One region of the Shewanella sp. DC2-4 genome, then DNA from elsewhere that is predicted to be linked to it. Evidence: riboswitches for the same ligand, from Rfam matches in the RefSeq annotation. Region 1 holds a riboswitch; the other holds the start of a gene.
The links. Region 1 has a riboswitch for cobalamin ahead of HQQ92_RS03160 (ABC transporter ATP-binding protein). Riboswitches for the same ligand answer to the same signal wherever they lie in the genome.
Positions count from the first base shown of each region.

Region 1 (4,896 bases):
CCGCGGAATTTCTCTGCAATTTCAAGTAACTGCTCGGTATTGCTTGAGCCTTCAACTGGGCAGGGCAAGTTAAGCACTACGTTTTCGACGCGCACTTTAAGCTCAGGATCGATATCGTCGTAAATGGCTAACTGGCCCGCGTTGACAATGCCCATATCCATGCCGACTTTGATGGCGTGGTACAGGAAAACGGCGTGAATTGCTTCGCGCACTGGGTTGTTACCGCGGAATGAGAACGACACGTTCGACACGCCGCCCGAAATCATTGCGTGGGGCAGGGTGGTTTTAATCGCTTTAATGGCATCAATAAAATCGACGGCATAGTTGTCGTGTTCATCGATACCTGTGGCGATGGCGAAAATATTCGGGTCGAAGATGATGTCTTCGGGCGGAAAGCCGACCTTATCGACCAACACCCGATAGGCGCGGGTACAGATTTCGATTTTACGCGCCTTAGTGTCGGCCTGACCTTGCTCGTCGAATGCCATGATAATGGCCGCCGCGCCGTAGCGTTTCACTAAGGTGGCTTGCTCGATAAACTTGGCTTCGCCTTCTTTGAGGGAAATAGAGTTAACTATGCCCTTGCCTTGAATACATTTGAGGCCAGCTTCGATCACTTCCCATTTAGAGGAGTCGATCATAATAGGTACGCGGCTGATGTCGGGCTCAGAGGCAATCAAGTTTAAAAACTTGTGCATGATCTCGGCGCCATCGAGCATGCCTTCGTCCATGTTGATGTCGATGATCTGTGCGCCGCTTTCGACCTGCTCGCGAGCCACATCAAGCGCTTGCTCAAACTTGCCTTCTTTGATCAGCTTTAAAAACTTAGCCGAGCCTGTGACGTTGGTGCGCTCACCCACGTTAACGAACAGGGATTGGGCGTCGATAGTCAGTGGTTCCAAACCGGCTAAGCGGCAAGCTACCGGAATGTCTGGCAAAATACGTGGATCGTGACGGCTCACCGCTTCGCGGATCACGCGGATATGTTCAGGCGTACTACCACAGCAACCCCCGATAATATTGAGCATGCCTTCGCGCGCCCAATCTTCGATCACGTTCGCCATGTCCTCTGGGGTTTCATCGTAACCGCCAAACTCGTTCGGCAGGCCTGCATTCGGATGCGCCGACACATAACACTCACTGATGCGGGATAATTCTTCCACATAGGGGCGCAATTCTTTTGGCCCAAGTGCACAGTTTAAACCGATAGATAAGGGCTTGATATGGCGAAGGGAATTGTAAAAGGCTTCGGTCGTTTGGCCAGTCAGTGTGCGGCCAGAGGCATCGGTAATGGTGCCCGAAATCATGATCGGCAATCTGTCTTTAGAATGCTGACCGAATAAGTCATCGAATACGGATTCAATCGCAAATAGCGCGGCTTTGGCGTTTAAGGTATCGAATATGGTCTCGACCATAATGATATCCGCGCCGCCTTCAATCAGCGCCTTAGTAGATTCTTTGTAAGCAGTCACTAACTCATCGAAGCTGACGTTGCGGTAGCCTGGGTCGTTCACATCAGGGCTAATCGAACACGTACGGTTAGTGGGGCCTAACACACCGGCGACGTAGCGTGGAATGCCTGTGGCAGCAAAGGCTTCATCACAGGCTTCACGGGCGAGGCGCGCGCCGACTAAGTTAATTTCGGCGGACAGCGACTGCATGTCGTAGTCGGCCATGGCGATGGTGGTGGCGTTAAAGGTGTTGGTTTCAATGATGTCGGCACCGGCCTTTAAGTAGTCGGTGTGAATTTGTTTGATGATGTGGGGTTGCGACAAGACCAAGAGGTCGTTGTTACCTTTGACATCTGTATGCCAATCTTTAAAACGTTCGCTGCGATAGTCCTCTTCTTCCAGCTTGTAGCCTTGGATCATAGTGCCCATGGCACCGTCTAAGATCAGAATGCGCTCTGCAAGCTGTTTGCGAATGTCTGCTAATATTTGGCTGGCTTTGGTTGAGGGTATCGTCATAAATAATTACCTTAAATACAGCTAAGTTAAGTCCAAAAATCGACCATTGTTATGCTAATTGCATTTTATTGTCGTCAGCCGACATTTTTTGAATACTTGTTCTTAAAAATTTGTTTTGGACATTTAAACGTATAGACGTCCATAATACGCGACTTATGATTGTCAGGGCAAGATGAAAGTCAAAGGCATTAGGAGCGAGAATCGAGAATCAAGAATTTAGGCCCTCGGCTTGAGTTCCTAGCATCTAGTCCCTAACTAAAAAGGCATATATGAAACAAGTTCGATTGTTATTGTTGCGCCACGGTGAGTGTGAAGGCGGCGCTATTTTACGGGGTCGTGTGGATGTGCCTTTAAGCAAAAAGGGTTGGCAACAAATGTCGGCAGCAGTTGAGTCACAGGCCAGCGTGTGTAGCGCGATCTATAGCTCGACTTCACGCCGCTGCGCCGATTTTGCCCACGCTTTTGCCGCCGAGCTGCATTCGACGGCGGCACTGATATCTGAGTCAAGGCCATTACAGGCGCAGTTTTTGTCGGGTTTACAGGAAATTGATTTTGGTGATTGGGACGGTTGCCGGCTCGATGAACTGTATCAACAAGAGGGCGAACGCTTAGCGGCGTATTGGCAAAACCCTTGGCAAACTCCGCCGCCTAATGGTGAAACTATGGCAAGTTTTGAGTCGCGGGTGAATGGGACGATTGACCAGATACTCGCCGCCGAGTTTGAACGATTGACCCTTGACTCACATAAAATGGGTAATGAAAACAGTGCCATTAATGAAACCGCTGATAATATGCCTGCCACTCAAGTCTGGGTCGTGACCCACGGCGGGGTGATCCGTCACTTAATGGCGCGTGCCTTAGGGGTTGAACGGGCGGTGGGGTTTTATAGTCAACTCGATTTACCCGTGGCGGCCGTGGTGAGGATTAATGTGCTGCAAGATGAACAGGGTGCCTGCTATTGGCGTTTAGATTGGCCGAGTGGGCGCAGGTGTTGAGGCCTTATTTCACGACCTAGGCGCTATGGTGTAGGCGTGATCGTTTGGCGAGAATAAGCTGATATGAAAATATTCTGATTTAAACAGCATTGCCTAATGGGATAGATGTAGGATAATGCTTTTCCCTGACGTTTGAACGAGATAGCGTATTACATGCGCAATGAGTGATAACGTCGCAGAAATAGGTGTTGGGAATAGACTCTCTTTGTTCGAATCGCTCCGTTGTTTTAATTCACAGTGGCGTTGTTAACAAAGAGCATATCAACCCAAACATAATAGGGAATCGGGGAGCTGCTCGTCAGTCAGCCCGAACTGTGCCCGCAACTGTGAGTAGTTTAAAGAAGCACCTAGATTCTAGAGCCTAGCTCCTTCTTTTCTACAAGTCAGGAGACCTGCCTATTTCTGTTATCGCTGCGTGCAGCCTTAGTTCTCGAGCGGGTGACTCGAGGGAGCAGATGACAATGTGCACAACCTTTTTTTATACAGGTTTGGACTCGATAGGAGCGCCGCTTAGGTGAAACTTTCCGCAATCCAAACTAACAGCCCCGTGAATGACACTAACCCGTCATTGAGCCCGTCAGTCGCGCTCAATGTGAGCCAGTTGAGCTGGTGTATCGATGGCAAAACCATACTTTCCGATATTAACTTTACGCTGCCAACGGGGCAGATGCTGGGGCTGATTGGCCCTAACGGTGCGGGCAAGTCTAGCTTATTGCGCTGTTTGTATCGGTTTGTTCGCCCGACTCAGGGCAAAATTACCCTTTTTGATCAAGATATTGAGCGCTTGTCGCCCAAGGCGTTTGCCTGTCGCGTCGCCGTAGTGCAGCAGGATACACCGCACTATTTTGACCTCACCACAGAGCAATTGGTCAGCATGGGCTTAACGCCCCACAAGGGCATGTTCGATACCAATTCGAGCTGTGATATTGAACGTATTGCTAAGGCTTTAGAGAAAGTCGGCTTGAGCCATAAGATGCACCAACAATATGAACACTTATCCGGCGGTGAAAAGCAACGCGCCTTGATTGCCCGCGCCATAGTGCAGCAGCCGCAGCTTTTAATCCTCGATGAGCCAACTAACCACCTCGATGTGCGCTATCAAATTCAAATCCTCGAATTGGTGCGTAGTCTTGGCATCAGCGTGATTGCCTCTATTCATGATCTTAATTTAGCCAGTGCCCTGTGCGACAGTTTGTTGTTGATCCATAACGGGGAAGTCAGCGCTATGGGGACGCCAACCGAAGTATTAACCGAGGCGCGAATTGGCGATGTGTTTGGCGTGTGTGCTCAGGTATCGCCCCATCCACAACATAAAAAGCCCTTAATCAGCTATTTTTATGGTTACCACCATGTAGATCATGGCCTGAACGAGCGAGGCGAAGGTGGATGACTCAGGGGGGTAAACAATATTTCATCTCATATTTGGGGCGTATCGTGACACCGTTGACGAGACAACAACTGATGCTGCTCGTATTAGGTATCATCACTTTGATAACGCCTATTGCCGCAACGAGTTTTGGTGCGGCAAACATCAGTTTTACGGATGTTATTCAAGTGTTTATCAATAAGGCGACGAACCTCACTCAAGCCAATGGCATGACTGAGCGCATTGTGATGGAGCTCAGGCTACCGCGCATTTTACTGGCTTTTGTGGCGGGTGCGGGTTTGTCACTGGCGGGCAGTGTGTTGCAAACCGTGACTCGCAATCCGCTCGCCGATCCCTATTTGTTTGGCATTAGTTCTGGCGCGTCCTTTGGCGCTGTGGTGATGTTGACCTTATTCACTGGCTCTGGATTTTTTGATAATGCGGGCATGGCGGTACATTCTGGGCTTTTTAGCGGTTCGGGTGCCTTGTCTGGATTACTTTGGTTTAGCTTGCCCTTGGGCGCTTTTATTGGTGCGAGTTTGTCGGTGTTGATAGTGCTTGCTTTGTC
Region 1 is NZ_JABRVR010000002.1:582,535-587,430, forward strand. Features, by position in the region: gene metH (methionine synthase) at 1-1,967, opposite strand, end outside; gene HQQ92_RS03155 (histidine phosphatase family protein) at 2,237-2,962, shown strand; cobalamin riboswitch at 3,184-3,377, shown strand; gene HQQ92_RS03160 (ABC transporter ATP-binding protein) at 3,477-4,352, shown strand; gene HQQ92_RS03165 (iron ABC transporter permease) at 4,349-4,896, shown strand, end outside.

Region 2 (4,896 bases), 160 kb from region 1:
TTTACTCCCTGCTGGTGGAGAAGTTGCGCTGCCATGTGTGCATCATCAAGATGGTTGATCTCAACTCCCGTTAAGGCTTCTGCTTCGGTTTCATTGGGGGTAATAATATCTACCCACTTGAGTACATCTTGGCCAAGTGCCGTCGCTGGAGCAGGATTTAGTACAGTCGTCACGCCAAGATTCTTGGCTATTTGCAGCGCCTTTGCCACTGTGGCAGCGGGCGTTTCCAATTGTGCTAACAAGTACTCCGCATTAGCAAACAGGGCGTAATGAGCTTCTAAGTCATCGGGTGAAAGGCTGGCGTTAGCACCTGCGGCAACGCCAATCGTATTCTCACCGTTATCACCGATAAAAATCATGGCAGTGCCTGTGCTCAGTCCGGCTATTTGGCGGATCCCTTCCGTGCTGATGCCATCTTTCATCCAGCTTTGACGCATATCATCGCCGATACTGTCTTGGCCGAGATGGCAGATAAAATCAGTGCGTGAACCTGATTTGGCTAAGCGCGCGCAGGCGACGGCTTGATTGGCCCCTTTGCCGCCCTGTTCGAGGCGGTAATCTCGGCTCATTAAGGTTTGCCCTGCAGCGGGCAGGTACTCAAATTTCATCACATGGTCGGCATTTGCACTGCCGATAACGAGTATCTGGCTCATAGAAGACTCACTGTCATTTTTATCTGCGATTGAGATAAGTTGCATCATAGACGCGTAAACTGTCTACCAGTAAATTGACAAAGCCTTGCCTATCGAGCCCAAACAGCACAGTCGCATTGGCGGCTTTACCTGTTAGCTGATAGCGATCGACCACTGTCATGCCTAAGGTCAACTCACTTTGGGTTTCAATGCTTACCCAGCAATCTTGCGCCTCAAATAGCTCAGGTTTAAGCAACCAAGCGATCGTGCAGGGGTCGTGCAATGGCGCACCAATAAAGCCCCATTTAGGATCTCTGTGGTAAATCATAAAGAAATCCAATAATTCGGCGACGCACTGAGCAATTGGATTTTGAATCGCGCGAATGCGTTCGATATCTTCGTCCATAATCTGCGCTTGATGAGTTACATCGAGGCCGCACATGGTAATGGGAATTCCGGATTTAAAGACAATATCGGCGGCTTCGGGGTCGACAAAAATATTAAATTCGGCGGCTGGGGTCCAATTACCGACACCGGCTGCGCCGCCCATTAGCACTATGCGCTCAATTTTATCGTGTAACTCGCTATGACTCGCCAGTAAAAGGGCGATGTTAGTCAGCGGCCCTGTGGGAATTAAGGTTACTGGCTGATGACTTTGGCGAATTTGCTGCGCCATTAATTCAACTGCGGTAATGGCTTGAGGACTAAAACTTGGATTAGGCAATGCAGGGCCGTCGAGTCCGGTTTCACCATGGACATTGTCGGCAATGATTAATTCACGAGCTAATGGCTTGACGGCGCCGCCAGCGACAGGAATATCACTGCGATTTAATAAGGTTAAGATCCGCAGGGCATTATTGAGCGTTTTATCCGGCGTTTGGTTACCGGCGCTGGTGGTGACGGCCAGTGGAACCAGCTCTGGATGGGCGAGAGCTAAAATGAGCGCAATAGCGTCGTCATGGCCGGGATCGCAATCCAGAATAATAGGGCGAGTCATACTGTTACTCCTTTAAACAGCGGTGATGAGTGCTTAGAATAGCATGCCATCAGTTAGGCGCTAGCCTGTGGAGGGGACTTGCAGAGTAAACTGTGAGCATTTTCGTCTTTTTATCAACAAGCTGCTAGAATTCTGCCCATTTTTGACACTAGGCGATGTTAGGTAAATCCATTCTCGCTCTGTCCGCTGCACAACATTGAATGACATATCCAAGCAAATACAAGGAAATAAGTAATGCTCACTTATCGAATCACTTGGCCTAAGGCTTTACTCGCGGGCATGGTTGCCATGCAGATCTCTGGCTGTAGCGATCCTCAACCTATGGCCGTTCTGGAAAGTAATAACGAGTCATTGCTGCAGTTTGATAACGGCAAATTGCTCCAACTTAAGGAAAATCCGAGTCCACAGTATCGCCATATTCCCTGTGATTTACCCGCAGTCGAGACTGTGGTCAACAACAGTTCGGCCTTTGCGGCGTTAACTAAATCCGGTGAGGTGATCACTTGGGGCGACAGTTATGCTGGCGGTGATAGCAGGGAGGTGACGGAGCAGCTTAAGCAAGTTAAGCAAATCGTCCCAGTTAAGGACGGGTTTGCCGCGCTACGTCAAGATGGCACTGTGGTTTACTGGGGTAATGTGGGGAAATTGAGCCTCGACAAAGCCCTGCAAAACCGCATGACCAATATTACCAAGTTGTTCGCTAATCAAGAGGCCATTGCGGCCCTTGATGCTAATGGCAAGGTACACACTTGGGGTTATGGCCCCTACGGCGGCAATAGCTTACATGTGCAGGATCAATTAGTTGATGTTGTCGATATCTTTGCCAGAGGACGCAGTTTTGTCGCCCTCAAAAAAGAGGGCAGTGCAGTGATTTGGGGGCAGGTTGAAGAGTCGACCAATATGAAAAAGTTACTCCCGCAGCTTACGGATGTAGCGAAGATCGAATATTTTCAACACACCTATGCCGCCTTGAAAAAGGACGGCACTGTGGTGAGTTGGGGTTGGCGCAGTGATGCTTACTCGATCCGCAGCGCCTTAAAGGATGTGGCGAGTATGACGGCAAACAATTGTGCCTTTGCGATTTTAAGTCCTACGGGGGATGCGCATTTTTGGGGCGATGGGATTAACTGTGGTGTCGATTGGATTAAAAAAACCAATATCACAGGGGTAAAAGAGATTATTAGCATTGGCTCAGGCTTTTTATTACTGCGGGATAAGGCCGTGCCGCAAATAGTGGCCGACGATACTGATTACGCTCATATGTTTGGGTTTCACTATGCCCAAGAGATTCTTGATAAATATTGGCAGGAAGGCAGCATCATTACTCGAGGGCCTGCCTCCTTTGTGTTTACGCGTCCCGATGGCAAAGTGGTGCCTGTTGGTTATCGCGCCAACCGTGAAAATGTGGAGAAGTTGATTGCACGTATTCCGCGACTCACTTGGTTAGATGGCGCAAATGACGGTTATGTTGGCATCAGCGAAAAGGGGGAGCTGGTCTCTTGGTCGATGAATTTGCCCATGTTCGACAAGTCGCCGGTACAACCTGCTGACTCGTTAGTGATTAAACCGCTGGATTTTACCCCCGTTGCCCAATGCGAAACTCCTGAGCAGCGTCAGGCGATTTTGAGCCAAGACAGACCAAAACCTGCGGCAAAAAACTGGGATGGCGTTTTCTAGCTCATGTGAGTTTTCTCGCTAATCTGAGATTGATGGACTTTCATCCGTATAGACGTCTATAATGCGCGCGCTCAGGTCTGATATGCTCTGAGCCTTGTTGGGCGTTAACAGGTTGTACGCCCTTTGAACCTAATTTTGAGTCAACCTTCTGTGGTGCTTGCGATGATAGCGTCGTGAGATAATCGGGAAGCCAGTGAAATTCTGGCACTGCCCCCGCAACGGTAAAAGGTGAGAGAGGACCGCGTTTGATTGGTGTGTTCAAGACAGAACCCGAAAGTCAGAATGTGAAAGGTCAGTCTCGTGTTAATCCAACTTTAATGGATTAACATAGCCTAAGTCCGGAGACCGGCCCTAAAGGTGTTTTTGAGATTTCGGTGGGCAGATCTCAAAATGCGATAATCACCGTCAGTATTTACGACTGAATTAACGGTATCGTGGCGTCAATGCCCCGTTTTCCTTGCAGGAGTTAAAGGTAAAATGGGAACAAATCCAACAAAAATCGCGCTGCTGATCGGCAGCCTTTGCAGTTTTTCAATTATCGCGCCCGTTATGGCGGCTGACGATACCAGCACAGCTAAAGTCGACGAGCATCTTGTCGTGATCGGCCGCTCTGATAAGACCCCGTTAAATATTGCCGCCAATGTGAATGTGATTGATGCCGCTGCGATTGAAATGAGTGGCGCGACTAATTTGACCGACGTCTTACGTGGTCAAAGCGGTATTCAAATTTCGGATAACAATATTGGAACTAGCTTTGCGATGCGCGGTTTTAGCGCCAGCACTGCCGTTAATAACACGCTGATTTTACTTGATGGTCGTCGTCTCAATAATATCGATATCGCCGCACCTAGCCTTAATGCCATTCCGCTTAATCAAGTGGATCGTATTGAAATTTTATCGGGTAGTGCAGGTGTACTTTATGGCGATCAAGCCGTGGGTGGGGTGATTAATATTGTCACTAAGTCCCCTGAAAATACTGGCGGCAGCGTGCAGTTATCTGGCGGTAGTTTTGATACCTATGAAGGTCGTGGTGATGTGTCTGGCGCGATCAACAAAGATTGGCGTTACTTTTTCACCGGTAGTTACAACCAAGGTGACAACTATCGCCAGCATAATGCCAACGAAACCGGCTCTATTCTTGGCCGCATTCAATATAAAACAGCCACAGACTCCTTCTTTGTTGAAACCAGCTACTACGATAACGATCGTGAAAATCCGGGCTCGCTTACTGAAAAGCAATTTAAAGACGATCCCCGTGCTTCATTAAATAAGGTAGAGTATGCCCACGAGATGACCACTGCGGCGCGAACGGGTTACCAGCATCAGCTTAATCAAAACTGGGCGCTGGCGGCGGATTTAGATTATAGCGATACCTTGGTGTCTTCTCTTAATTGGGGGGCGAACAGCCATAACACACGCTCACTGTTAATGTTTAGCCCTAAAGCGTTAGCGAATTACAGTACGCGTCAAGGCGAGCTAAACCTAGTCACAGGTTTAGACATCAGCCGTGGCAAGGCTGATTTTGACACTATGGCGCGCAGTAATGTGCAGCAAATGCAAAGCGCCTATCTACAAGCTACAGTGCCTTTA
Region 2 is NZ_JABRVR010000002.1:425,162-430,057, forward strand. Features, by position in the region: gene rbsK (ribokinase) at 1-653, opposite strand, end outside; gene rihA (pyrimidine-specific ribonucleoside hydrolase RihA) at 673-1,629, opposite strand; gene HQQ92_RS02550 (hypothetical protein) at 1,864-3,306, shown strand; cobalamin riboswitch at 3,441-3,675, shown strand; gene HQQ92_RS02555 (TonB-dependent receptor) at 3,784-4,896, shown strand, end outside.
Region 2: it holds a riboswitch for cobalamin, as region 1 does, so the genes downstream of both, HQQ92_RS02555 (TonB-dependent receptor) here and HQQ92_RS03160 (ABC transporter ATP-binding protein) in region 1, are expected to answer to the same signal.